3 regions of the Streptococcus parasanguinis ATCC 15912 genome follow, and region 1 is predicted to be linked to each of the others. Evidence: predicted binding sites of a transcription regulator. Region 1 holds the regulator's gene; each other region holds the start of a gene.
What was found. The regulator CtsR, encoded in region 1, represses protease genes until heat stress. The targets are predictions, from matches to a motif close to TTGGTCAAAAAAGGTCAAANA.

Region 1 (9,882 bases):
TGGCACTACTATCGATGAGCTTGGAGGTTTGATCATACTGTCCTAAGAGTAGGTAATAGTAATCTTTTGGAGTGAGCTCATCATCTCGAACATTGTTCTTGATCTGGTATTCACGGGCATACTCAAGACTAACAGGTGCATCGTAAAAGCGGGCTAAGTCCTTTGCAAGGGTCGTTTTCCCGTTGCTGGCGCTCCCCATGATCAAGACTTTTTTCGTGAACTGGCGACGGAAGGGCTGGGCGATGTATTTCCAGTATTTGCTTGGATTTTCCCGGATCATGGTGGCAGAGATCCCGAAGCGACGCTCCTCTAAGTGAACTTCAAACCCTCTCGCTTCCAACTCTTCCTTGTAAGCTTTCTCCCCCACATAAAAGATCAACTCTTCTGTCTCTGTTTGATACTGGATGGTGTTTAGGGCTGTCTGTAACCAAGGCTCCCAGCCCAAGGGATAACGAGGAAGTTTCGTCTCATCTAGCTTATAGATTTGAGTCAATTCATCATTAGAGAAGGCTTCGCGGATATAACGGAAGCGTTTTTGTAAGGTCAATCCCACTTCTTCGCCACGATCCCCTTCATAACCAGAAACGATGACACGAACGCGATCACACTGACGCTTGGCCCGCTGGATCAGGTCAATATGCCCTTGATGAAGAGGCGCAAAGGTTCCAAAAACCAGGGCAATTCTTTCTTTTTTCATACTGACTCCTTTTTATAATTTTTTATAAATAGATTTTCTTTATGTTTTTATTATAAACTATATTTTCTATCTGTCAATAGTTTTTTATAAAAAAATATATTTTTATTCGAACCAACAAAAAAAGATCTGAAAAGAGAAGCTTATCCTTTCAGATCTTTCGAATTTTATTCACGAGTGAGGGAGTGGCTGACACCGTCTTTCAGAACTGTCACACTGGACACAGAGCCATCTTTTCCAACTACGATATCTAGAGTCGCTGCAGACCCATCGCCTGCTGAGAGATTAGCATGGTAATGACCATCATCCAAAGTATAGTTATAAGCGCTGATACCATAGGCTACGGGTTGGCCCCCAGGAAGTTGGATGGTCACTTGACCACCTTGGCCAATAGTAACTCCAGTGTCGCGTTTGTCAGACCAATTCCCAGCTGCTGCAGAGAAATCCCCTGCTGCTACCGAATAGACTCCCTTGTATTGGGCATTCTCCGTAGCAGAAGCTTGCTTCTTAGCATGGGCATGACCGTCTTCTAGACTTGGCAATTTTGCTTTCGCTGGTGTTGCTGGAGTGGCTACTTCTTTTGTTACGGGTGCTGCTGGTGTCGCTTCTTCAGCTGGAGCAGGTGTTTGACTAGCTGCAGCTTGGTTATTTTTGCTACCAACGGTATGACTTTCTTCTGATTTGCTATCAGAGGATGAAGAGGCAATCGGATCTTTACTAGTGATCACTTTTTTCTTAGAAGAGCTTGTTTGTTTGACTTGACTGGTCTTTGAACTGCTTGCTTCTGAAGTTTTTTCTTCTTTATTCCCGCCACAAGCTCCTAGGAAAAGAATAGCTGTCAAGGCTAGGGCTGCTAGGGAAATGATTTTTTTGTTTTTCATAACAAAACCTCTTTTGTAACATTTGTAATATTTTGTAACATTATTGTAACACTGTTATATGAGGCTGTCAATAGTTTCTCAAATATTTTTCTAATTTGAAAGAAGTTTTAAATAAGCTCCTAAACTTTAACAAAAAAAGCCGGACAAACTAGCCGACTAGAGCACGTAGACAAATTGTTCTTTTATACAAATATAATACCTCCTATAAAGATAATATAATTTTATTCGTTAGGGGTACTCAATGATCTACTGAAACTTTCCGCTGTGAGAAAAGTGCTAGAAACACTATTGTTTCTAGCACTCGGGAGTTTTGGAACCTTAGGTCCAAAACTAAGTCATGGAACTTCTTCGAAGTTCGCTGACGTCCGTACTCACCTAAGGAAAGTTTCTAAGATAACTTTATCTTTAATCTGAAGCCGGACACACTGTCCAGCTCCTCATTATTGATACACTTCTTGATAGAATTCGATCTTGTCTCCTTTTTTAACAGTGGTTTCAGCAGCACCTTTTGGAGCCATTTCGCCATTGATCTTGTACATCCAGTAAAGACCTTTGGCTTCATCTTGGCTGTGACCGTCAATCGAGGTGATCATGCCATTTTTTTCTTCAATCTTGTAGTTGGCTTTGAGCACTTTCATGAGGTTACTCTCTTCTGCCACTTTCAAGGTTTTCGATTGCGCTTTTTGACCTTCTGGCGTCACGCTAATTGTAATCGAAATTTCGTTTTTCTTGGCAACTTCTGTGCTAGAAGCAGTTGTTTGATTGTTTGTGCTATGAGACGGAGCGCAACTCGCTAAAAGAAGAGCTGCAAGTAAGGTCATCAAGCTAGAAATGATTTTTTTCAACATAAAATCTCCTAAAGATTTGATAGATAATGGGATAGAAAATGATCGTCGACAGAGCATGGGCAAGGTTAAAACTAAAACCATTGACCAAAGCATAGGTCCACCAAGGAATATGGTAAATCAAGGCATAAACACTATCGATCAAGACCCCATAAGCAAAGGACAGTAGGCCCACAAAAAGGATCTGAAGGACAAAGGGCAACCACTTGTAACAGATACGCCAAAGGAGCATCAAGCAACCAAAGGCGACAATCTGAAAGAACACAATCAGGCTCATCCCCAGGAAAAAGGCGGAGACAAACATGGTGATCATCATCACAAGAAAAGCAAAGCTATACCCTTCAAATATCACTAAGAGAAAAAAGATGGCAGAAATAGGTTGGACATTTGGAAAAGGGGCAAAAGCCTGACGTAGAGCGACACAAAGGGCCGCCAAAAGCGAAATACGGGTTAATCGCTGAAGCGTCATGACGTCCTCCTAGACAATCTCGAACTTGATCGTTCCGGCTGTCGTTCCAACCTTGATGGTTTGCCCTTCTTGGGCTTGCCCTTTCAGCAATAGCTCTGCTAGTTGATCTTCCACTTCGGTCTGCAAGACACGACGCAGTGGGCGAGCTCCCATTTCTGGATCGTAGCCTTTGGTTGCTAGCAACTTGAGCGCTGAAGGCTGGAATTTGAGAGTCATGTCTTGTTCGGCCAAGGTCGCGATGAGCGGTTTGACCATGACTTTCACCACCTGCTGCATGTCCTCGCTTGAGAGACTATGGAAGACCACCTTTTCATCAATCCGGTTGATAAACTCTGGACGATAGGTCTTCTTCAACTCTTCAAACATGCGTTTTTCCATATTGGCCTGATCAAAGCGAATATCTTTGGCACCAAAGCCAACTGTCTTATCATCCCGAAGGGCTGTTGCTCCCAGATTTGAGGTCATGATGATAATGGTATTGGAGAAATCAATCTTCCGGCCTTTGCTATCGGTTAAGACTCCGTCATCCAAGACTTGCAAAAGGACATTAAAAATATCTGGGTGGGCTTTTTCCACCTCATCAAATAAGAGAACTGAATATGGTTTGTTGCGAACTTTCTCGGTCAATTCGCCTCCTTCTTCGTAGCCCACATAGCCTGGAGGGGCACCGTTGAGGCGGCTAGCCGCAAATTTTTCCATGTACTCACTCATATCAAAACGGATGAGGGCCGATTCATCATCAAACAGAACTTCTGCCAAAGCTTTGGCTAGCTCTGTTTTTCCGACACCGGTAGGTCCTAGGAACATGAAAGAACCGATCGGACGTTTATTGCTACGAATACCTGATTGATTGCGTCGAATAGCCCGACTGATACTCGAAACGGCTTGGTCTTGACCAATCACGCGCTTGTGCAATTCTGCTTCTAAGTTTAGGTACTTCTTGGCATCGGTTTGGGTCAGTTTTTGAGTTGGAATACCCGATAATTGGCTCAAGGTCACCAAGACATCTTGGTCAGTGACTTCTTTTTTGTAGACAATGGGAGCGGCCTCTACTTCTAAGAGTTGGGCTGCTTTCTTCCACTTGCCATCCATCAAGGCCCGATCCAAGGCGGTCAACTCTTCTTTTACATGACCGTTGGAATCGCGGTTTTGTACGGTAGCTGCCGCTTCATCCAAGAGATCAATGGCTGAATCTGGCAATTGACGGCTGGTCAAATAGCGGTGGGCATATTTGACAGCTGTTTCGATCGCTTCATCAGTAATGGTCACATGATGGTGGTCCTGATAGGTCTCTTTCAAGCCTTGGAGAATTTGGATGCTATCTGCAACACTTGGCTCTTCAATGGTGACTTTCGCAAAACGCCGAGAGAGGGCTGCATCTTTTTCGATATGCTTTTGGTACTCATCTTGGGTCGTTGCTCCAACTGTACGCAAGGTTCCTCGTGCCAAGGCTGGTTTTAGAATATTGGCTGCGTCTAGGGTCGAATCAATGCCGGATCCTGACCCCATAATGGTATGCAGTTCATCGATAAAGAGAATCACGTGACCGTCTTCTTCGATGTCCTGGATGATATTGTTCATCCGTTCTTCGAAGTCTCCACGGAAGCGCGTCCCTGCAACGACATTCATGAGATCCAATTCCAGGACACGCATTTGTGCGATTTCAGCTGGAACATTGCCACTAGCGACACGCTGGGCCAGACCTAATGCAAGGGCGGTTTTCCCGACCCCTGCTTCTCCCACCAATACAGGATTGTTCTTCGTCTTGCGGCTGAGGATTTGGATCATGCGTGAAATCTCTGCATCCCGGCCGATCACAGGCTCAATCTGGCCTGCCCGCGCCATTTCTGTCAAATCACGGGTATAATCTTCAAGACCTCCACTGGTGCTTGGGGGCATGCCCATCATATTTCCCATGGTTTGGCGGTTAGGGTTTTGAGCCCGATAAAGACTCCGAATGGCTTTGATATCATTCTTGTCCCAGCCTGCCTTGTCTTCTAAATTCTTGCGAAGGGAGGCAATAGGAACTCCCTTGTCTTGCTCTGTAAAGGCAAAGCCGGCAAACTCCATGACTTGGCTAGCCAAGGTCCCACGGTCTGCTAGAAGAGAGAGGAGCACATGCTCTGTTCCCAAAGTCTTGGCATGAAGGACCTGGGCAATCTCTCTTGCGTGCTTCATAATCGCTTCCATCCGATAAGAAAATGGGAAGATTTCATACCGATTGTCGCTTTGAAAAGCTTGACCTGTAATATGCTCCGCTGCATCCTGAAACTCATCGATCTGCATAGGATAATCGTTCAGTACAGAACCTGCCACGCTATAGGGATTATTGGCCATAGCCGTCAGGAGATGCCAAGTATCTAAGGTATGCCCCTGATAGTGGCCTGCTAGTATTTGGGCCGCTTCTATACTTTCTAACAGTGCTGTTGAATAGTTCATCTAGTCGGTATTTCCTTTTCTATCTACTTGTTGAATGATTTTTTTCAGCATCGTTGCTCGTAGGATGAGAGCATCTCGACCTAGGACCTCATCGGAGGTCGTCGCAAGCAAGAGCTGAGCCTCACGTTTTGTCAATAATTTTTCTTCATAGAGCATCTGGAGGATATCATTGAAGACCTGCTGGCTGATGGTCTCTCCAATATTGGCTGCCAAGTCTTGGAGCATCTGATGGTGATCTGAAAACTGGACCTTGCCAATGCGGATATAGCCACCACCACCGCGCTTGCTCTCTACAATATAGCCTCGGCTCTCGGTAAAACGAGTCTTAATGACATAGTTAATCTGACTGGGTACGACCTGAAAGACATCGGCTAACTCACTTCTTTTGAGCTCTGCCATGCCAGCTTGAGCCAGCAAGGCCTTAATATAAGCTTCGATGCTATCAGATGTGTTCTTATTTGCCATGATGCTCCTTTCTGGCTTGTTTTTTTCTAGATGGATGCTCTGTTCTTTGGCCCATAAAAAATGGCCTTGGAGTGTTCCTTCTCATCATTGACCTTATTTGACTATTATACAATTTTTACGGCTGTAAATAAAGCAAAGACTCCATGGAAATAGGAATCTCTTAAGGAAAGGAGAAAATAAAAGAGAGTGGGACAAAAGTCCTAGCCTCTCAATTATTTTTGGATTGTCGAGCAAGACGCAGTGGTTGAGTGGGCTCTACTACGCTGATTTCATCAGCTTTTACAGCCCTACTCAACTGTGCGGAGGTGGGACGACGAAATCGAATTCTAACGAATTCCCGATTTCTGTCCCACTCTCTTATGACAAGAATGAACTACTCTTTGCGACGAGCGAATTTCGCGCCTCCGCCCAAGAATCCTAGACCAAGAAGGCCTAACCAAGCAAAGAAACCACTTTCTTTTGTACCGGTTTGAGGAAGTTTTCCTTCCGATTGCAGAGTCGGACTTTCAACACCTTCTTTTTCCGAATGGTCTGAAGTCAAAACAGAAACTGCTTCTGGGGTTTTCAGTTGCAAGAGAACGGGTCTTTCTTTTTCTTTTTTGTCTTCTGTTTGAGAAAGAGTCATAACTTCTGGCTGCTCCTTACTTGGAGTGACAGGAGTGGTAGGAGTCGGCATATCAGCTATCAACGAACTTTCTTCCGCTTCCTTCGTTCCGACTTCTGTGATCTGGTCCTGAGCCTCCACTTCGACAAAGGCATCGACTTCTGTCCGAATTTCTTTGCCTTCTTCTTGTCGAACCTCAATCAATTTCAGCCGGCGTCCGACCTTCCCTGCTTGAAGGATCCGGCTCTCGCCCTTGGCCAAGTCCTTGTTCTCACGTGTTTGACTCTCAAATGGAATCTCCTCCGCTTCGATGAGAAGTTCTGGTTTTTCAAGAATCAAATCCCGAACACCTTGATCTGGTCGTGTCTGCGTCAGCGGTTCATAATTGCGAGCATCTTCTAAGATAGTTTCAAGGGCTTCCACTTGATTAGCTGCAGCAACCAAATCTGGTCGCTCTTGATCCAACAACTGCGTCAAGTCCGTCAATTGTCCTTGAACCGTCGGTTTGAGGTCTGCTTTCAAGCGCTCGAGAGAAGTAGCCTTGATCTTTTCTACTCCTTCTCTGATGATCTGTTGTAGCTCTTCTTGACTGAGCAACTGGCTATCTTTCCCTGATAGGATAAATCGATCTACCTGGATGGCTCTAGATGACTGAGGGTCATTGAGGGCTGGATCTAGGTGCAAGCGTAGCTGGTGGTAGCCTTTTGCTAGACCTTGCAGATTGACCAAACTCTGGTCGAGCTTGCGTTGGTCTCCATAGCCACTGAAATAATGGTCGCCGTCGATCTCATAATCATGGCCACGCCCTTCTTCGAAGGCTATTTCTTTTCCATCCAGAGTGACGCTGTAGAGACCATGACTTGGGTCGACTACTCCTCGGACCTCCACACCGGTTCCCTTAAAAGTGATGGTCACTTCAATGTGTTTCTTGCCTTCTTCATCGGTCACTTGGTTAAAGCTCGACCAAGATTCTGTGCCATTTGAGAAGTCTTTGTTGTCCGTCTCATGGTGCCAACCTTGGCTATAGTGCAGTTTCGGATCTTGGTCATCTACTTCTTTGCGATTTTTTGGCAACTGGTCCTCGTTCATTACTTGGACTGTCAGTTCTGGAATAAAGCCGACCAGACTTCCTTGATCCGGATGGAGCAATTTGACCTTAAAGTCATAGACGTCGGTCGCTTTTCCTGCAAAATCAAGGGTTGGAACTTGGACTGTTTTTTCTGTTTCGCCATCAGCGAACTCAAGGGTGACATTGGTATCTTTGTAGACCTTACCATGAACCCCTGTTCCTGGTTCTGTGATTAATTTCAGACTGGCACTTCCTTTAGAGCCACCTTTTCTCTTGACGACGACTTGCGCTGGGTCGCCTTTCTTAACGGCTAGGGTTGGCTGAGCAAACTCAAAGAGACCCTTTTCTTGGTTATTGAGAGCATAAATCCCTTCCGTTGCGATCGCATCTCCCTTGCTATTGACCAAGGTCAAGGTGTGGGATCCTGCTGCCAAGTCCGGTGTTTCATAGACCTTTTGGCTACGTTTGCGGCTTGGACTTTGGGTATTGACGGTCGCTAGCTTTTGGCCATCGACATAGACATCCATTTCCCCGTGACCAGGGTCGACAGTTGCGACCACATAGGCTTTGGTGCCTTCAAATTGATAGGTCACCGAAGCTCCCTTTTTCTTGGTCCACATAGAGGTGCCTCGAACACCTTCTCCCTCTTCATTCCACTGGCCATTGGCCCGCTCAGCTGTCCGATCAGAATGATAAGTCAAACCAAGCGGATAGCCATCGGTTTCTTCAATGCTAGCTGGGGTCTTATAGACAGAGACTCCGTTCAAGATTGGAGTAGCTTGGGCATCAGTGATGGACACCCGGATATAGCGACTATCAACTGGTTGCCCTTTGATCAATCGGCGGTATCCCACAGTTGAACCAGCTCCATAAGGAACCCATTGGCCATTCACTGCCACATCAATAGTAAAACCGGAAATCCGTTGGCCTTTCTCAATCGTTTCTTTGAGCTCTACTACATCAAAGTGTCGCTCTTTTCCAAGATCGAGAACAAAAGAGCCGGTCTTGGCATCATCTGCAGGTGCCCAACTGGTCTTTTCATCGCCATCTGTCAAATGGCTGGCCTTGTAGAGCGGATTGCATCGTGTCGAGTCAGCTTCTACTAAAGCTCCTGCCGCATAGTTCACACTGTAGAGTTGGTCCAAGGTCTGACGGAATTCTTTCAAACGGGCCACATCGGCATCCGCAAATTTCCCGTCTTGGTTGGGTGGAATATTGAGCAGAAGCGGGGTTCCACGGCCGACCGATTTGAAGTAAATGTCCATCAATTCGCGCAAGGACTTAGGCTCTTGATTGTCATGATAAAACCAGCCGGAGCGAATAGAAACATCCGCTTCTCCCACTGAGTATTGCTTCCCTTCCGGATCCCCGTGATTGAGGTAACTATTAGATGGATTGTTGCGGATCTTATCTGGATTGACCTTTTGCCAAACCGGATCTCCGGCAATCCCCTTTTCATTTCCAATCCAACGAACATTGGTCGGCTCAGCTGAGAAGATGGCAATATCCCCTTGGGCCTTGCGAATGGCTTCAAACCACTTGTCAAAGGTATAGGTGACTTTTTGAGCCCCATCGCCACGCGCTCCATCCATCCAGACTTCTACGAATTTACCCTTGTTCCCATATTTTGGATCTTCAAGGATTTCCTTAAGCTGGTTGAGATAGTATTCATTGTATTGGTCCTCTGTATCCACATGGTAGAGCGGGCTGTGAGCATCCCAAGGAGAGAGATAGACCCCCATGCCCATGTCATACTTGCTGGCAGAAGCAGAAACCTCGGCTAGGACATCGCCTTTTCCATCTTTCCAACCACTTTTGGCAATGGTATGGTCGGTGTATTTGGAAGGGTACAAGAGGAAGCCATCATGGTGCTTGACGACCATGATGGTCCGTTTGAAGCCCGCGTCCTTGAGTGTTTTGATCCACTGATCGGTATCCAGATGCTCTGGATAAAAATAATAAGGGTCTTCTTGCCCATCTCCCCATTCACGATCGTAGTAGGTATTCATCCCAAAGTGGATGAAGGCTGCTAGTTCTTCGCGGTGGTATTGCATTTGGGCCTTGCTTGGAAGCGGACCATAGTCTGCAATCTCAGGCTCCTCATCTAGAGAAGTGGCTGGTTGGCTTGCTTCTGTCCCTTGACTGACTGCGCCGTTTTCTTTCTCACTAGTAGCTGCTGAGGCATGCTCTGATTCTTCTTGGTGCTCGTTCACAGTTTTCTCCTCCTTTCCTTGGTGATCGACATCGCTTGTTTCAACCCGTTCTTCACGTGGTTCACTATTCTCAGCTTGTTCCTCTGCGTAACTGGTAGTAGCTCCTAAAAAACAAGTCGCTACGACTACCGAGCAGACGCCTACCGAGAGTTTACGAATGCCAAATCGAATTCTCTGATCAACTAATCTTTTTCCCATATTCT
Region 2 (9,882 bases), 440 kb from region 1:
GTCATTTCACCTTCAGTAGAGAATCCAGCTACGTAGTAGATGTCTGTAGCTGCAGCAGGTGTTGCTTGTTCAACGAATTTAGCATCGCTAAATCCATCCCCACCAATGATTGGTTGTTTGATTCCCATACCACGCGCTTGGTTTACGATCTTACCAGTTTCTGTGTAGTAACCTGGAAGAACAATCGCATCGAAGTCTTTATCTTTGATTTTTGTAAGGGCAGCTTGGAAGTCTGTATCCTTAGATTGGAAGGTTTCTGTTGCTACGATTTCACCTTTGTAAGATTTCTTGAAGGCTTCAGCAATCCCTTTCGCATAGTCAGATGAGTTATCGTAGTAAAGAACGACTTTCTTCGCTTTCAAGTTATCCGTGGTGTATTTGGCAATGATTTTTCCTTGGAAGCTATCGATGAAGGTTGCACGGAAGAGGTATTCTTGACCTTTTGTCAAATCATCTTGAGTTGCAGATGGTGTAACCAATGGAACACCTGCTTTACCAGCATTGGCAACCGCTGCTGCAGTGGCACCTGAAGTTGCAGGTCCTACAAGAGCATTTACTTTTGATTGAGTGACAAGGTTTGTAGTGACTGTAGCTGCTTCAGCTGTTTCAGATTTGTTATCTTTATCTGTGACAACGATCTTCTTACCGTCAGCTCCACCCTTAGCGTTGATTTCATCAACGGCTAATTGAGCACCTTTTTGTTCGGCACTACCGTAGGCTGCTACTTCACCAGTTTTTTCAAAGTTAAAACCGACTTTTAGTTCTTTGCCGATTTCGTTACCGGTTGTGTTTGAACCTGAAGTAGAAACTTCACCACAAGCAGCAAGAAGAGCGACACTTGCAATGGTTAAAAATGAAAGAGCAAATTTTTTCTTCATTTGTAATGATCTCCTTAAATGAATCTTAAAATAAATACATTAAGAATATACCGAATTATCTGACAATTGTCAATAAAAAAAGCGCAATCCATCAAATGATTGCGTTTTCTAACCTTCTGTGACCACAGATGGGGTCTCCAATCGTTGTAAACTCCCCACAAAATCTGTATCTAAATCTTTGAGATGGCAAGGCAAGACCTTTTTGACATAACGTTCTTTCTTTAAGTCTTCCATGACTTGATCGGCCTTGTCGCTGTCCACATACAATTGGACATAACGGCATTTCTTAGAATGGTACAAGACATCTCCGACAGATTGTAATTTTTTCCCATCTCGATTGTAATACAATTTAACAATCAAGCCTGTTCTTTCTTGTTTCTCAAACATGGTTAATCCCTTTCTCGTTCTGTTACTAGTATATCAAATTTCAAGAAAAAGAACTACTCTTTTATGAGAGCAAAAAAGAGAGTGGGACAGAAATCGGTAATTCGTTAGAATTCGATTTCGTCGTCCCACCTCCGCACAGTTGAGTAGGGCTGTAAAAGCTGATGAAATCAGCGTAGTAGAGCCCACTCAACCACTGCGTTTTGCTCGACAATCCAAAAATAATTGAGAGGCTAGGACTTTTGTCCCAGCCTCTTGACGGACCTTCCCATAGGATGGTTTAGTCCAATTTATTATTGGCCATGATTTCATCAATAAAGCCATATTCAAGTGTTTCTTGCGCGCTCATCCAATTGTCACGTTCAGCATCAGCATGCACTTTTTCAATGGATTGACCTGAATTGTTCGCAAGGATTTTTTCCAAGTTATTCCGTGTTTTGAGCAAGTGTTCTGCTGCGATCGCCATATCGGTTTGTTGGGTACCACCACCAGTACCACCCATTGGTTGGTGAATCATGTACTCTGCATTTGGCAACATGAAGCGTTTGCCCTTCGCACCGCTTGAAGCAATGATAGTTCCCATAGAAGCCGCCATCCCCATAACAATAGTTTGGACATCTGACTTGATAAAGTTCATGGTATCTACGATGGCGAGACCTGCAGAGACAGAGCCACCTGGAGTATTGATATACATATAGATATCTTTTGTATTATCTTGGGCATCCAAGAAGAGCAATTGAGCGATAATGGAGTTAGCCATTTGGTCCTCAACTGGTCCTGTTACCATGATAATTCGATCTTTCAACAGACGGGAATAAATATCGTAAGAACGCTCTCCACGACTGGTTTGTTCAATAACTACTGGAATCATCTATTCTTCTCCTTTAGTATCCATTCATTCTCACGATTCGTGAGGTTCAAAGTATATGTGCTATTATAAACCAATGGTCAAAAAAGGTCAAATCTAAAGCACCTTTCGGACTTATAATGAATGGTTTCTTTATTTGGTACCGAATAAACGGTCACCTGCATCTCCAAGACCAGGAACAATGTAGCCATGTTCATTCAAATGATCATCGAGGGCTGCTGTAAAGATATCAACATCTGGGTGAGCTTCTTGAAGAGCTTTCACCCCTTCTGGCGCTGATACCAGGCAGACAAATTTAATATGGCTAGCGCCACGTTTTTTCAAGGAATCAATAGCTAGAATAGCGGATCCACCCGTAGCAAGCATAGGGTCTACTACAAAGATGCGACGTTGATCGATATCTTCTGGCAATTTCACCAAGTATTCAACTGGTTTCAGAGTTTCCTCGTCACGGTACATCCCGATATGTCCAACCTTAGCAGCTGGTACCAAGCTCAAGAGACCATCGACCATCCCAATCCCTGCACGAAGAATTGGGACAATAGCCAATTTCTTCCCTGCAATCTGTTTTTGAACCGTTTTAGTAATAGGAGTTTCAATCTCAACATCTTCAAGAGGCAATTCACGCAAAACTTCGTAGCCCATCAACATAGCAATTTCATCTACCAATTCACGAAAGGCCTTCGTAGAGGTATCCGTGCGGCGGAGAATAGACAATTTGTGTTGAATCAGTGGATGTGTAATAACTTCTAATTTTCCCATTTTGAGATCCTTCTTTCTAAGCTGTTATTATTCAAAAAAGAGCCATGATAAAAGCGGAGTCAAGCTCTACTCTTTCTTTCAGTCCCTCTTTGATACTCACAGCACATGGAAATCTTCATTTCCAACTTTACATTCTTCTTATTATACCAAATTTTACAAAAAAAAGAGAGCCCTTACACTTAATTTTTTAAGTTCGGACTCACTCTTTCTATAAATAAATTACAACCATTCTTTGTATTTCTTAATATAGATACGTTTGACAACCGTCACACTCAGCATATAGAGGACGATAATCGCAAACAATAGAACAAAGTATAATCCATTTAGTTGGCTCAACTTCAAGATAGAAGCCAAAGGACTATATGGAAGGGAGGTTACAAAGAAGGCTGCTACTAGGGTCGTCACCACGACTGAGAAGGCTGGACGACTTTGGATAAATGGAAGTTTTGGTGAACGCAACATATGAATAACCATCGTTTGAGACCACATGGATTCGATAAACCATCCGGTTTGGAAAACCATGATAAAGGCTGCTGCATCTACTGCTCCATGGTTGTACCCATGACCTAAAATCATTGGGACAACAAGGAAGTAAAGAAGCATGTAGGTAATAATGTCAAATACAGATGAAATTGGACCGATCCAGGCCATGAAGCGCATGATGGAATTTGCTTCCCAGATACGAGGTTTCTTAAGGAAATCCTTATCGACATTGTCAAAAGGAAGGGCGATACAGGAAAGATCATAGATAAGATTGAGCACAATCAAATGAACGGGGGCCATAGGAAGGAAGGGCAAAAAGATGCTGGCAAAGAGAAGAGAGAAGATGTTCCCGAAGTTAGAAGAGACCGTCATCTTGATGTACTTGGTCATATTGGCATAGACCTTGCGGCCTTCAACCAAACCTTTTTCAAGGACCATCAAGTCCTTATCCAGAAGGATGACATCTGCCGTTTCTTTGGCAATATCAACAGCGGTATCCACGGAGATCCCAACGTCTGAGACCTTCATGGATGGAGCATCGTTAATACCATCTCCCATGTAACCAACCTTGTGGCCATTGTTCTTGAGACTGAGGATGATCCGCGCTTTTTGATCGGGTGATAGTTTGGCAAAGACCGTTGTTGTTTCTACAACTTGTGCTAACTCTTGGTCTGTCATCGTATCGATTTCGCTTCCCAAAAGAATCCGCTCGACATCTAGTCCTACTTTTTCACAGACAGCTTGGGTGACCTTTTCATTGTCCCCAGTTAAGATCTTGGTGGTTACCCCATATTCTGCAAGAGCTTTGATTGCGGGAGCTGCAGAAGGTTTTGGTGGATCAAGAAAGGCAAGGTAACCGGTTAGGATCATATCTCCTTCATCTTCAACACTAAAGATTTCATTTTCGTCCAAGTCAGTTTTGTAGCTGACTCCCAAAACACGAAGTCCTTGTTCATTTAATTGAGCAACTTCAGCAAGGACCTCTTGACGAACTTCATCTGTCAGGCGTTTAATCTCCCCCTTGTATTCAACATAAGTCGATACAGAAAGCATTTCTTCCAAGGCACCCTTGGTCACCATGCTGACCACATCGTCTTCGTCTTTGACAATGACACTCATGCGACGACGTTCAAAATCAAAAGGCAATTCATCAATCTTATGGAAAGTTTGATCCAGATCGCGAACGATTTCATGTTTCTTGGCTTCTTTCTGGGTCCGATTGATAATCGCCCGGTCCATCAAATTTTTTAGCCCGGTTTGGAAATAGGAATTCAAGTAAGCCCGGCGAAGAACTGATAGATCCAAATCGCCATGGATATCAAGCGGATACTCCAAAACGATTTCATCTTGGGTCAAGGTACCTGTCTTATCAGTACACAAAATATCAATAGCCCCAAGGTCTTGAATGGCATTGAGTTTTTTGATAACGACTTTTTCCTTGGCCATGATGATGGAGCCCTTCGCAAGACTCGCTGTAATAATCATCGGCAGCATTTCAGGAGTCAAACCAACCCCAACGCTGAGGGCAAAGACACCTGCTTCTAACCAGTCACCATCTGTGAGACCATTGATCACAAAGACAACGGGCACCATCACTAACATGAGCCGAATCAAGAGCCAAGAGATGGTATTCATTTCTCTCTCAAATGAGGTTGGTTCGTCATAGGTGTTGATGGTTTGCTCAATAGCTCCCATCATGGTTTCATCCCCCACGACCAAGACCAAGGCTGTTGCCCGTCCGGAGATGACATTGGTCCCCATAAAGGCCAAACTTTCACTTTCCAAGAGACTATCTAGATTTTGACTGTCGGCTTTTCTGAGACAAACTTTTTCAACAGCATCACTTTCCCCTGTGAGGCCAGATTGTTGGACAAAGAAGTCACGGGAATCAATCAAGACCACATCTGCTGGAATCATATCGCCGGCACTTAGTTTGATCACATCTCCTACGACGATTTCATCGATCGGAATTTCTTGTTCCGACCCATCACGAAGAACGGTCGCTGTATTGACAATCATACGTGATAAGTTGCTGGCAGCTTTATCACTCCGCAATTCTTGAATGAAGCGGATACCACCAGAGATCAAGACCAAGGTCACAATGATGATGGAGGTTGTTGGATCCTGTTCACCTGGTTTTGCTAGCCAGACATTGGTGATGAAGGAAACCAGCGCAATGACCAATAAAATCACCGTAAAAGGATTGATGATCGATTCGTAGATCTTTTTGATCATGGAATCTTCTTGACCTTTTGTGATGACATTTTCGCCATAGGCATCACGGTTTTCTTCTACTTGATCGTCAACCAAACCAAGGGCACTGGTTTTGTAGGTGGCAAAGGTGCTTTCAAGTGGTTCTTGAAGAGCAGCAATGAGTCTTTCTTTATTTGTTTGCATTGGTATCTCCTTTTTCAATCAGGAGCCAATCACTTTTGGAGTCCCTACGACACAAATCAGCGATTGGCTGGTTCGGTGCGGTTCGGGATGATCGTCGATTTGTATCATAGCTCTCTCCTTTCTCTTTTCTTGGTAAGGCATAAAAAAGAGTCCTACCCTCGATCGGTAGGACTCATGAAACTCGTCATTAATTTTTCAATCAAAACTCTCAAAAAACTGACCGTCCAAGCTTTAGCTCCACAAGGCAATGAAATGAGCTTAGTCTTGACCTTTGCGATCAGGACTGTTGACCAACGAGTAGTGTCTCCACTGCTTTGCGGTAGTCATCCGTATCCTTGTGGTAGCCTCACCTACCGTATTTCGAGTTTATTGTACTCCTTCACTTACAGAAAGTCAACACTTATTTGTGAAAAATTTCCACCAAGCGTTTGGTGATTTCTTCAATGAGGGTGAAAGGGGCTGCTACATTGAGGCGGGCATGCAAGTTTCCTTCTTTTCCAAAATCTGTTCCACGGTTCAAAATCAATTTGGCTTGGTCATGAATTTTAGCATGCAGCTCATCATCGCTATAAGGATAGGCGGAAAAGTCCAACCAAAGAAGATAAGTTCCTTGGGGCTTCATGACACGGATATGGGTCTTTTCATGCAGTTCATCTACGACATAGTCAATGTGTTTTTCAAAGACTTGCTTGAGCTCTGTCAACCAAGGTTTACCATGGCGATAAGCCGCTTCTGTTGCAATATAGCCCAAGCCTGAGATTTCATGTTGGTTATTGGCCAATTGTCGTTGTTTAAAAGCCGTACGAAGCTTTGGATTTTCAATGACCACATAGGAATTTTTTGTTCCTGCAATATTGAAGGTCTTGGTTGCACTGGTTAAGATAAAACTGAAGTCTTTAAAGCTTGGATCAACCGTATTAAAGCTGGTATGACGGTGACCAAACAAGGCCAAATCTTGGTGGATCTCATCTGAAACGAGAAGGACACCATGTTTTTGACAGAGGTGGCCGATTTTTTCCAAGACTTCACGATCCCATACACGGCCTCCAGGATTGTGCGGATTGCACAAAACATAGAGTTTAACGTCTTGCTCCACAATGTCTTTTTCTAGCTGATCAAAATCAATTTGGAAAAGACCGTCTTTTTCGACTAACGAATTTTCGATCAATTTTCGACGATTGAGTTTGACACTTCGTGCAAATGGAGGATAGACCGGTGTATTGATTAAGACCGCATCCCCTTCCTTGGTGAAGGCTTGAATAGCTGTTGAAATAGCTGGAACAACACCTTCGATAAAGACGATCGCTTCCTTGTCAAAGGAATAGCCGTGCTCTTCTTTTTCCCAATCAAGGATAGACTGGTAGAGGCTATCCGATGCATAGGTGTAACCATAGACCATTTGGTCAGCATAGCCGATAACAGCTTCTCGTACTTCTGGAATGACATTAAAATCCATATCCGCGATCCAAGCCGGAATGATTTCTGGATCTGTTTCTGTTTCTTTCCACTTGTAGGTATGGTGGGTCAAGCGATTCGGTAAAGTCGTGAAATCATATTTGGTCATCTTAAGCCTCCAATGCTTGTTTCAAATCTTCAATCAAATCATCCGCTTCTTCGATTCCGATGGACAAACGAAGAAGATCATCTGTCAAACCGTATGAATGGCGAACCTCTGCAGGAATGTCTGCATGAGTCTGAGTGGTAGGATAAGTGATTAAGCTTTCAACTCCGCCAAGACTTTCTGCAAAGGTAAAGACTTGAAGGGAATTCAACAAGTTGGGAATTTTTTTCTCATCTTGAATTTTAAAGGAGACCATTCCACCTTTTCCAGTGTAGAGGACTTCTTTGACCTGAGGGGATGTTTTCAAAAACTCGACCACCTTGCGAGCATTCTCTGTGGAGCGCTCCATCCGAATAGAAAGCGTCTTGAGACCACGGATCAGCAGATAGCTGTCAAATGGGGAAAGAACAGCACCTGTCGTGTTCAGATTGTAAAAGAGTTTGTCATACAAGTCTGCCTCATTTGTCACGACAACACCAGCCAAGACATCGTTGTGACCAGCTAGGTACTTGGTTGCTGAATGAAGAACAATATCAGCACCCTCTTCAATCGGACGTTGATAGATCGGGCTATAGAAGGTATTGTCCACCACGACTTTGGCACCTTTTGCATGGGCCAATTTGGCTAAATAAGCAATATCAAATTCCAACATCAATGGATTGGTTGGTGTTTCAATATAGAGGACATCTACCGGATCATTATCTAGATGGTGGATCAGTTCTTCTTCTGTATTGGCATAGGTGAAAGAGAAACGACCTTCTTGCTCTTGTTGGTTAAACCAGCGGAAAGAACCTCCATAAAGGTCACGAACGGCCAAGACTTTTGAACCAACAGCGAAAATGCTAAAAGCAAGTACGATGGCTGACATTCCAGAGCTTGTCGCCAAAGCATAGTCTGCACTTTCGATAGCTGCCAAAGTCTTCTCCGCTGTTGCGCGTGTTGGATTTTTCGTACGGGTATAGTCAAAACCTGTAGACTGACCAAATTCTGGGTGTTGGTAAGTCGTAGAGAAATGCAAAGGAGTCGTCAAAGCTCCCGTTGCTTGATCCGACTTGATTCCTGCCTGTGCCAAGATAGTATTAATATTGCGTTTTTTACTCATATTGCCCTCCGATAAATATTCAATCTAACTGATTACTATTTTATCACTATTATGAGGAGAGCGGTTTTCCCATTTCCAAGACCTAGCTATAGCTTCAAACTATAAGAAAAGAGAGTGGGACAGAAATCGGTAATTCGTTAGAATTCGATTTCGTCGTCCCACCTCCGCACAGTTGAGTAGAGCTGTAAAAGCTGATGAGATCAGCGTAGTAGAGCCCACTCAACCACTGCGTCTTGCTCGACAATCCAAAAATAATTGAGAGGCTAGGACTTTTGTCCCAGCCTCTCAGGTTTATTTCATTCGGAATTTTTGTCTGAGACGTGTGGCTTGACCTCCGATAAAGCGGTCAAAATATCGTAGCCATAATCCTAAGGCTCCATAAATAGCAACTCCTAATCCGCCAATGACGATGATATAAATCATGCTCGATACACGACCATTTGGTGGGAAAATCCAGCCCAAAATCAAGCCTGCAATCAAGACTCCAAGTAGCATCACCACGGTCAGAATAGAACCAAGTAAGGTGCGCTTAAAGACGATGGTTCGATTAAACTGAGTGATGGTTTGGATCTCTCGATACATGAGAACAATTGGCACCATTAACGCAATGGTCGTTGACAAAAGTGGTCCATAAGAACGAAAGACCAAAATAAATGGAATTTGTAGGACCAATTTCACCACTACACCATAAAAGAAATAGCGAATAGCCTTGCGGTTTTGAAAGAGGGCTTGAATCATTGGAGACAAGACCATATAAAGACCTAAAATAATGGTCTGCAACATCGCTACAATGAAGAGTCCCAATGCTAAGCTATCTGGTTGCCCATAGAAAACCGTATAAAGTGGTTTTGCGACCGCAACTGCACCAAAGGTCGCTGGAAGCAAGAAAGCCAATAACATGGTCAAGTTATCCTGTACGAGCTTCCCAGCAGCTTTTAGGTCACCCTTCACGTAATTCTCTGTCAAAAGAGGAATTCCGACTCCCCCAATCGAAGTCGCTACTGCGATCAAGATCATAGTAATTTTGTTTGGATTAGCAGAGAAATAACTAAACATGACCAAGAGCTGTTTCTGACTATAATCTGTGAACCAGGACATAATATTAATAAAGGTCATCTGGTCGACAATTTGGAAGAGCTGGATCGCGGAACCAGTAATGATAAAAGGAATGGCTTCCCGTATAGTATCGATCAAGAGTGCCCGGGTATCAATTTCTTCACTTTCCTCTTGTTTTTTAAAAATAGATGAGAGCAAGCCTGTCTTTGCAAGGTAGTAAAAGAGAACCAACAAGCTTGCTACCATTCCGATAAAGGCAGCAAAGGTTGACTGCGTAACAGCTTGCACATAATCTCCAGAGCCAATCTTCATAATGAAGAAGGTCGTGAGCAACATCCAGATGACCCGAATGACTTGTTCTGCAATCTGGCTTATAGCGTAAGGCTTCATG
Region 3 (9,882 bases), 770 kb from region 1:
TGTAGCGCAACTCTTTGAAGAACATGGTTCGATCATCTGGTGGCAGCGTGAAGCGAAAGACCTCTTGCCAGAAGGATTTACGCATCCAGGTTCACCAAATGGCGAATTTACAAAAGAAACAGATATCATGGACGTCTGGTTTGACTCAGGTTCATCATGGAATGGGGTTGTTGTTAACCGTCCTGAGTTGACTTATCCAGCGGATCTCTACCTAGAAGGTTCAGACCAATACCGTGGTTGGTTCAACTCATCTCTTATCACTTCTGTGGCGAACCATGGTGTCGCACCATACAAACAAATCTTGTCTCAAGGTTTCGCTTTGGATGGGAAAGGTGAGAAGATGTCTAAATCTCTTGGAAATACCATTGCTCCAAGTGATGTTGAAAAGCAATTTGGTGCCGAAATCTTGCGTCTCTGGGTAACCAGTGTAGACTCAAGCAATGACGTGCGTATCTCAATGGATATCTTGAGCCAAGTGTCTGAGACTTACCGTAAGATCCGGAATACTCTTCGTTTCTTGATTGCCAATACTTCAGACTTTAACCCAGCTGAGGATGCAGTTGCTTATGATGAGCTTCGTTCAGTGGACAAGTACATGACGATTCGCTTTAACCAGCTTGTCAAGACCATCCGTGACGCTTATGAAAACTTTGAGTTCTTGACGATCTACAAGGCGCTAGTGAACTTTATCAACGTTGATTTGTCAGCCTTCTACCTGGATTTTGCCAAGGATGTTGTTTATATCGAAGGAGCGAAATCACTAGAACGCCGTCAAATGCAAACAGTCTTCTATGATATTTTGGTGAAAATCACTAAGCTTTTGACACCAATCCTTCCTCACACTGCTGAAGAAATCTGGTCATATCTTGAGTTTGAGGCAGAAGACTTCGTTCAATTATCAGAATTACCAGAAGCTCAGACTTTTGCCAACCAAGAAGAAATCTTAGATACATGGTCAGCCTTCATGGACTTCCGTGGACAAGCTCAAAAAGCCTTGGAAGAAGCGCGGAATGAGAAAGTGATTGGTAAATCACTTGAAGCTCATTTGACTGTTTATCCAAATGAAGTTGTGAAAACACTTCTTGGAGCTGTTGATAGCAATGTTGCTCAACTCTTGATTGTTTCCGAGTTGACCATAGAAGAAGGACCAGCTCCAGAAGGTGCAGTGACTTTTGAAGATGTAGCCTTCACGGTTGAACGTGCAGCTGGTGAAGTTTGTGACCGTTGCCGTCGCATCGATCCAACAACTACTGAACGTCACTACCACGCAACCATCTGTGATCACTGTGCAAGCATCGTCGAAGAGAACTTTGCGGACGCAGTCGCAGAAGGATTTGAAGCTAAATAAAAGCCATTAAGAGAGTAGGACAGAAATCGGTAATTCGTTAGAATTCGATTTCGTCGTCCCACCTCCGCACAGTTGAGTAGGGCTGTAAAAGCTGATGAAATCAGCGTAGTAGAGCCCACTCAACCACTGCGTCTTGCTCGACAATCCAAAAATAATTGAGAGGCTAGGACTTTTGTCCCAGCCTCTTTTTAATGGCTAGAATGGTGTATAGATTCATGTATCAAGGAAATAAAAAAAGTAAGGCAAATTGGCCTTACTTTGTAATTGGAAAGGAAATTTCAATTAGTTTATCGGAGTAGAGGGTTTTAATAGCGGATTGGTCAATAATTTGAAGATCAATCTTACGTTTTAAAAAGAACTCACGAATTTTTTCTACTTCAGTTTCACGAATAGCTCGGTGTTTGTTGCTGATCAACAATTCATAGTGTGTTGGGGCTTGTGTAAAAACAACGTCTGTATTGCCCGCGGAATAAACCTCAACAAGCAAGGCGTCAGTGCTGGCAAGTTGGCTTTTGACCAGTGTAGCATGACTATTTGTGGTATTAATGAGCTTCATATGAGTTCCTCCTAACCTCTATCTTCATTTATTATAGCACTTTTTTATTTTTTGTGAAAGAATTCCTTTATCTTTTGTGGGTATTTTTCCACTGTTCAATGCCCCATTTATGACTGCCACGTTTGAGTTTTTCAATAGCTTCTTCTACAGGAAACCAAGCAAGATTGTTAAAATCTTCCAGTGGTTTTTGAGCTTCTGTATAGCCTACCACTTCATAAATATAGGCGGGATTGTAGTAGTAGGTGTCGCGATGACTGGAATAGAAATACTCATCTGCTTGGCCATAGTATTGCCCTAAAATAGCAGTAAAGCCTAATTCTTCGATCAGTTCCCGTTTCAGAGCTTGCAAGTGATCTTCACCTGCCTCGATTTCCCCACCTGGTAAGAACCAGGCTCCATTAGGAGCTTGAACGAGGATGATCTGATCCTTGTCCTTATTGGGAATAACAGCGTAGACACCATAGCGATTGACGTAGGTCACATCTTGTTTTTTTTCTCCAAATGTAGGATTTGTCATTGAATTTTCCTCATTATCTAGTATCTTTATTATTATCATAATGGACGAGGTGAAAGCTGTCAAGAATAAACTGCCGAACTTGTGTAAAAGTAGCTACTTTGTCTGAAGTATAAATTTGTTTAGTTAAACACTCCTATCAAATTAGTTTAATTGATATAATAAAAGGGAGGTGATTTTATGGCTGAATCAAGACTATTTCGTATTTTATACATACTTTTAGAAAATGGGAGAATAACCGCTCCTGAACTTGCTCGATTATTTGAAGTCTCAGTACGTACAATTTATCGTGATATTGAGAGATTAAGCATAGCAGGTATTCCTCTTTATTCTGTTCCTGGAAAGGCTGGAGGGACCTTTTTAATGGAAGACTTCGTTCTTGATCGCACCCTTGTATCAGAGGAGGAAAAAATAAAACTTTTATCTGCTTTACAAGGTCTCCAGACTTTGACAGAAGATAAACAAGATTTTTTACTGACAAAATTGGAATCTATTTTTAAAGTTTCAGCTAAATCTTGGTTAGAAGTCGACTTAACAGATTGGAGGAAACGAAAAGGGCAAAAAGATCTCTTTGATACAATTAAACAAGCTATCTTAGATAAAAGACGACTTTCGATTACTTATCTGAGTGGAAATGGTCAGAAAACGATTCGTACAGTTGAGCCTTTTAAACTAGTATTTAAAAAAAGAGACTGGTATCTTCATGCTTATTGTTGTTCAAAAGAAGATTGGCGTTTTTTTAAATTATCTAGGATTAATGACTATCAACTACTGGAAGAAACAATTAACCAAAAAAATGTGATTGAACCTATTGATACTTCTATTAAGATGGAAAATCTAATGGAAGTATCATTGAAGTTTAGTCAAAAGCTCGCTTTTAGAGTTTATGAAGACTTTTTAGAAGAAGAGATTTTTCAGTGTGAGGATGGATGTTTATATGTTAAAACCCAATTGCCAGAGCACGAGAGTATTTATACTTACTTATTGTCTTATTTAGATGGGGTAGAGATTATTGAACCGGATCATCTGAGAAGATCAATGATTTCAAGATTAGAAAATATACAAAAGATTTATAAACCTTGACAAAAGATGTCAGGGTTTTAATGCTAGAATTGAGATAGAAAGGAGATAGGTCAAATGAAATATGAATGGAGAAAAATAGAGAAAGTTCTCTATCAAATCAAGGATAAGCCCACTATCCTGCAAGTACCTTCTAAATCCTATATCATAATTGACGGCAAAGGGGATCCAAATGAAGAAGATTTTTCTCAACGAGTGAGTGCCTTATATGCGTTAGCATATGCTATAAAGATGAAGTATAAAAAGTCTCCTCTGGATCAAGACTACATGGATTTTACTGTTTTTCCATTAGAAGGTTTATGGAAACAGGAGAATGAAGGGAAACTAGTTAAAAGTGAACTGTCTTATAGTATTATGATTGGTCAACCTAATTTTGTTACGAGTGACTTGTTTGATAAAGCTTTGGAAGAGGTTAAAATCAAGAAACCCAATCAGCTCTATGATGCTATTCGTTTTGAAGAACTAGAAGAAGGCTACAGTCTTGCCATGCTTCATGTAGGACCTTTTGATACAGAAAATCAGACTTTTGATGAAATGGAGCGTTTTTGCAAACTCCATAAACTTAAAAGAATTTCGAAAGTTCATCGTGAGATTTATCTAAACAATCTCCATCGAACAGATCCATATAAATTAAAAACAATTCTTCGTTATCAGATTCAAGAAGAAAATTAAAAAGAACAGGAAATAAGACTTCCTGTTCTTTTTATAAAACTAGAAAATTTAGTCTTCCTTTTCAGAAGTGTTCTTTTCTGCTTTTTTAGTAGCTTTGATGCTAATATTCCCATTGCTGGTCATGACTGCTTTGAGTTGTTTTTCACTTGGATGTTCTAGGTAATAATCTGTAATGGCATCTTCGATATGGTCTTGGATGGTACGACGGAGTGGGCGGGCCCCCATTTTTGGATCGTATCCCAGATCGACCAACTTTTCTTTGACCTTCTCTGTCACATCCAGATGAATCTCATTTTGTGCGAGACGTTGATTGACTTCATCCAGCATGAGGGTAACGATTTGAAGAAGGTTTTCTTTTGATAGAGGTTGGAATTCAATGATGCCATCAAAACGGTTCATGAATTCAGGGCTAAAGAAGTTCCCGAGTTCTCCAAGTACGGAGTTGGTGCGACCTTCGCGAGCAGCTCCAAAACCAACATTGGCCTCAGCCTTGCCGGTTCCAGCATTAGAGGTCATGATGATAATGGTATCTTTAAAGCTGACGGTACGGCCTTGACCATCTGTCAAACGGCCATCATCCAAGACTTGCAAGAACATGTGCATGACATCTGGATGGGCTTTTTCCACTTCATCCAATAAAACGAGAGAGTATGGATTGCGACGTACCTTTTCCGTTAGTTGTCCAGCTTCATCGTAGCCCACATAGCCCGGAGGAGCTCCGACTAGTTTCGCTACGCTATGTTTTTCCATGTATTCGCTCATATCAAAGCGGATCATATTATCTGCAGAGCCAAAGAGCTCGATCGCCAATTGTTTAGACAATTCGGTCTTTCCGACACCGGTTGGTCCGACAAAGAGGAAGCTTCCGATCGGACGGTTAGGAGATCCTAGGCCGACACGATTGCGTCGAATGGCTTTCGCGATTTTATCTACTGCATCGTCTTGACCAATCACATGAGCTTTCAAATCAGAAGCCAGATTGATCAATTGAGATTGTTCTTTTTCTTTCAAATCACCAACAGGAATATTGGTCTTTTGTTCAACGATGTGTTCAATCGTTTTTTCGCTGATGACAGGGGTTTCCTGATCGGTGACATGTTGACCTTGCATTTCCTTATATTTTGCGATTTGGTCGCGGAAGTAGGCTGCTTTTTCAAAGTCTTCTTCGCGGGTCGCTTGAGCTTTGAGGTTTTCCGCTTCAATCAAGCGCTGGTCGATAACTTTTGGATCCACAAAGTTCAGAGTCAGGTTCATTTTAGACCCGGCTTCATCCAACAAATCAATGGCCTTGTCTGGCAGGAAGCGATCTTGGATGTAGCGGTTTGAAAGAATAGCTGCCGCTTCGATGGCCCCGTCTGTATAGTGGACGTGGTGGTAGTCTTCGTATTTTTTCTGGATGCCTTTGAGGATGGTGATGGTTTCTTCAACCGTTGGCTCATCGACCTTAACGGGTTGCATCCGACGTTCCAAGGCTGCATCTTTTTCAATGATGCGGTATTCATTGAGGGTAGTAGCACCGACCAATTGGAGTTCACCGCGCGCCAAGGCTGGTTTGAGGATATTTCCAGCGTCCATATTGCCTTCGCCAGCAGATCCTGCGCCAACAATTTCATGGATTTCGTCGATGAAAAGAATCACATCTTCACGTTGACGAATTTCATCCATTAATTTTTGCATGCGTTCTTCGAATTGACCACGAATACCTGTGCCTTGAACGAGGCTGACGACGTCTAGGCGGATGACTTCTTTTCCTTGCAATTTATGAGGAACGTCTCCATCGACGATTTTTTGGGCCAAGCCTTCCACAACGGCAGTTTTTCCGACCCCAGGTTCTCCGATCAGAACCGGATTGTTCTTGGTTCGACGGTTGAGAATTTCGATGACACGGATAATTTCTTCATCACGGCCGATGACAGGGTCAATATCCCCTTTGCGGGCAATTTCTGTGACATTGATACCGAATTCTTCTAATAGTCCTTTAGGCTTTTGAGGGCGAGCTTGACGTGGGTCTTGACTGCCGCTACGGTTATTGTTTTGGCCGTAACCGCCACCTCCATAACTGACTCCAGATTGAGTTGGAGGTGTTTGAGGTTCTTGTGGACTTTGGAAGTTTCCAAGGTTATTGAAGAAATCTTCGAAGGGATCTCCAGTCAGTTGGCTCCGTTGGGTCATGCCTTTCAAGAAGCTGTTATTTGGGTCTGTTTTCATAATTTTATAGCAATTTTGACAGAGGTCTACTTGCTGCTGGTGTCCATTTACATTTGTATATAAATGGATGGTTGATTCATTTATTTTACAATTTTGACAAAGCATATACATACCTCACAGTAGGTTTTTGATGGTCTTCCATCAAGAGATGAGCCTATTTTTAAAAGGTCAAAAATAGTCAAAGATTTATAGTTTCATTATATCAGTATTCTAGAAGTTTGCAAGAATTTGCTACGAAATGTCGCTTAGGAATACTGAAGAAAGCAAATCAATGGAAAAATGTGAATTTTTATTGGAAGAGCTTTCTCTTTTATGATAAAATAGGAGAGTAGAAAGTAAAGAGGAGAAATAAAATGGAATCACATTTAGTACGGATTATCAACCGTTTGGAGACGATGACAAAAGACGGTGGAAACTTAAAACGTAATTTTGAACGTGACGGTGTTGTTGTCGCTGAAGTAGCCTACAACCACAATGAAGAAGAAGGTTCAACCTTTACACTTCGTGATGTTGAAGCGCGTGAAACCTATACTTTTGACAGCATTGATTTAATTGCAATGGAAATTTATGAATTGCTTTACTAAGCAACTGAGTGGATGAGTTTGGGGTGGTCTCAAGCTCATTTTTTGTCCATCTGGCTATAGTTTGCGTCTATAAGAAATTCTAAATAGGAACAGTTAGGTTTGAGACTTGAAATCTGCTATAATAGAGAGGACTATTTTCATTACTTGACTAGAAAGAGAATTGACATGACGACAATCATTGATGGGAAGGCGCTCGCTACAAAATTACAGGGTGAGATTGCGGAGAAAACAGTACGATTAAAAGAAGAGACAGGGGTTGTACCTGGCCTTGTTGTAATCGTGGTAGGAGATAATCCAGCCAGCAAGATTTATGTAAGAAATAAAGAGCGTTCTGCTATTGCGGCAGGCTTTCGCAGTGAAGTGAGACAACTTCCTGAAAATATCAGCCAAGATGAATTATTAGAAGTGATCGAACACTACAATCAAGATTCTCTTTGGCATGGAATCTTAGTGCAGTTGCCACTGCCTAAGCATATCGATGCGGATGCAGTTCTTTTAGCGATTGATCCGACCAAGGATGTGGATGGCTTTCATCCATTGAATATGGGGCGTTTATGGGCTGGAAATCCTATTATGGTGCCATCGACGCCTGCTGGGATCATGGAGATGTTCAAAGAGTATGGGATTGATCTAGAAGGGAAGCGTGCAGTCGTGATTGGTCGTTCCAATATCGTTGGAAAACCTATGGCGCAGTTGCTCCTCGCCAAAAATGCCACGGTAACCTTGACCCATTCCCGGACCCATCATCTGCCTAAAATCGCTAAAAGAGCGGATATCCTGGTTGTGGCGATCGGTCGTGCAAAATTTGTAACAGCAGACTTCGTGAAAGAAGGCGCCGTCGTCATTGACGTCGGGATGAATCGCGATGAGAATGGCAAATTGTGTGGGGATGTCGATTTTGACTCTGTTGCCCCTTTGGCCAGTCATATTACTCCGGTACCAGGAGGGGTTGGTCCTATGACCGTTACCATGCTGATGGAGCAGACCTACGAAGCAGCTGTTCGTACCTTAAAAAAATGAAAGTGTGAGCGAGATGAAGTTTGTCTTTGATTTAGATGGAACCTTGTCATTCGATGGTGTTACAATCGATGATGAAATTAAACAGGTCTTATTGAGAGCAGAAGAATTTGGTCATGAAGTCGCCTTTGCTTCTGCACGTTCTTATCGGGATTGCTTAGGCCTTTTAGGGGATCAACTGAGCCATCAACTCGTGATTGGCTTAAATGGCGGGCTAGCTTATCGTCAGGGGCAACTGGTTTATGAGGATCAATTGGACAAGGATGTCTATCGAGAAGTCCTTGGTTTTTGTCGCCATTACAATCTACCATTTTTTGTGGACGATACCTTTGATTATAGTGGTCAGATTTTGGAAAAAATTCCTTTTATTGCGAATGTGGATCCCCTCAAAAAAGCCCAGTATCGTTCTTTAGAGGACCTGACGGACCCGATTAAGGTTGTGATCTATATGGGGGCCCATGAGGAATTGGTAGATGAGATCATCGAGCGAATTGAAAAGACCAATAAGGCCCACATTCGTTATCATGCTCATGAAAAATGTATCTATCTCAATCCAGCAAACACTCATAAAGTGACAACAGTCGAAGAACTCTGTGGAGAAAATTTCGTGGCTTTTGGTAATGATCAAAACGATATTGAGCTCTTTGAAAAAGCTATTTATGCAGTTCAAATTGGCGATTTTCCATCCCTTCGGCCTTACGCTGATGATCAATTAGTGGCCAAGCAAAATCATCCACAAGCTGTTGCTGCTAAGATCTTGCAAGTCTTCGCAGAATTTAGAGGAAAATAAAAGAAGGAGGGGGAGTCGTGGCTTCTCCTTTTTCGCTAGAAATGAGGAAGGTATGAGAAGAGTTCAGAAAGAAGAGATCCAGCGCGTCATTGTGAAGCGCCCAATGACGTCATATAAGGGAGATTTTGGTCGTCTGCTCCTGATTGGAGGAACCTATCCCTATGGGGGAGCCATCATTATGGCAGCGATCGCTGCGGTTCACAGTGGAGCGGGGTTAGTCACTGTCGCAACAGATCCTGACAATCTGACGGCCCTTCATAGCCATCTTCCTGAAGCCATGGGCTTTGATCTAGCGGATCATGAACTCCTTTGTGAGCAAGTGCAAAAAGCTAGCGTGATTTTAGTAGGGCCGGGCTTAAAGGAATCTAATGAAAACCAAGCAATCTTGCACATGATTTTTGAGCAAGTCTCTAGCCAGCAGGTCTTGATATTAGATGGAGGAGCTATTAGTCTTTTAGTAGCTTCTCAGTTTGAATTGCCAAAGGCTCAGTTGGTCTTTACGCCTCATCAAAAAGAATGGGAAAAACTGTCAGGACTTGATCTAGCTAGCCAAACAGAAGAGAAGAGCCGAGAAGCGGTTCAAAGTTTTCCTAAAGGGACTGTCATTGTAGAAAAAGGACCACACACCCGCATTTGGACAAGTGGGCAAGAAGAGGGCTATCAGCTAGATGTTGGTGGTCCCTACCAAGCAACAGGTGGCATGGGGGATACCTTGGCAGGGATGATCGCAGGGTTTGCAGGTCAATTTCCACAGGTCAGTCTCTATGAGCGCGTGGTGGTTGCGACCTATCTTCATTCAGCCATTGCTGAAGACTTGAGCAAGGAGGCTTATGTGGTTCTACCGACAACCATCAGCCAAGAAATCCCCAAATGGATGAAAAAGTGGAGTGACAAAGATCAGGTTACCAGCACTGAAAATAGGGAGTAGGTAAAAAAATGAAGGAAAGCATTCGGAAAGCAAATCAGTATATCGATGAAAACAGGGTGAAGGTTAACCAGCAATATAGAGGAGCATTTCATTTGCTACCTCCAATCGGCTGGATGAACGATCCAAATGGCTTTGTTTATTTCCGTGGGGAATACCATTTGTTTTACCAATTCTATCCCTATGAT

Region 2: HMPREF0833_RS04775 (ATP-dependent Clp protease proteolytic subunit) is a predicted target of CtsR. The motif match lies at 2,207-2,227, and genes of this name have one in related genera.
Region 3: HMPREF0833_RS00420 (ATP-dependent Clp protease ATP-binding subunit) is a predicted target of CtsR. The motif match lies at 6,543-6,563, and genes of this name have one in related genera.

What each region holds. Positions count from the first base shown of each region.
Region 1 covers NC_015678.1:1,443,543-1,453,424, forward strand. The annotation lists gene HMPREF0833_RS06635 (AAA family ATPase) at 1-697, opposite strand, end outside; gene HMPREF0833_RS06640 (hypothetical protein) at 862-1,575, opposite strand; gene HMPREF0833_RS06645 (DUF4430 domain-containing protein) at 2,016-2,423, opposite strand; gene HMPREF0833_RS06650 (hypothetical protein) at 2,401-2,889, opposite strand; gene HMPREF0833_RS06655 (ATP-dependent Clp protease ATP-binding subunit) at 2,899-5,328, opposite strand; gene HMPREF0833_RS06660 (CtsR family transcriptional regulator) at 5,329-5,793, opposite strand; gene HMPREF0833_RS06665 (alpha-L-fucosidase) at 6,167-9,877, opposite strand.
Region 2 covers NC_015678.1:1,001,326-1,011,207, forward strand. The annotation lists gene HMPREF0833_RS04765 (ABC transporter substrate-binding protein) at 1-878, opposite strand, end outside; gene HMPREF0833_RS04770 (DUF2129 domain-containing protein) at 987-1,265, opposite strand; gene HMPREF0833_RS04775 (ATP-dependent Clp protease proteolytic subunit) at 1,543-2,133, opposite strand; gene upp (uracil phosphoribosyltransferase) at 2,263-2,892, opposite strand; gene mgtA (magnesium-translocating P-type ATPase) at 3,112-5,772, opposite strand; M-box (ykoK) riboswitch at 5,980-6,137, opposite strand; gene HMPREF0833_RS04790 (MalY/PatB family protein) at 6,173-7,336, opposite strand; gene HMPREF0833_RS04795 (cystathionine gamma-synthase) at 7,338-8,435, opposite strand; gene HMPREF0833_RS04800 (putative polysaccharide biosynthesis protein) at 8,727-9,882, opposite strand, start outside.
Region 3 covers NC_015678.1:61,733-71,614, forward strand. The annotation lists gene ileS (isoleucine--tRNA ligase) at 1-1,348, shown strand, start outside; gene HMPREF0833_RS00400 (DUF1827 family protein) at 1,602-1,904, opposite strand; gene HMPREF0833_RS00405 (NUDIX hydrolase) at 1,972-2,421, opposite strand; gene HMPREF0833_RS00410 (helix-turn-helix transcriptional regulator) at 2,599-3,501, shown strand; gene HMPREF0833_RS00415 (GyrI-like domain-containing protein) at 3,556-4,170, shown strand; gene HMPREF0833_RS00420 (ATP-dependent Clp protease ATP-binding subunit) at 4,219-6,483, opposite strand; gene HMPREF0833_RS00425 (DUF1797 family protein) at 6,732-6,962, shown strand; gene HMPREF0833_RS00430 (bifunctional methylenetetrahydrofolate dehydrogenase/methenyltetrahydrofolate cyclohydrolase) at 7,128-7,982, shown strand; gene HMPREF0833_RS00435 (HAD-IIB family hydrolase) at 7,996-8,769, shown strand; gene HMPREF0833_RS00440 (NAD(P)H-hydrate dehydratase) at 8,822-9,697, shown strand; gene HMPREF0833_RS00445 (glycoside hydrolase family 32 protein) at 9,706-9,882, shown strand, end outside.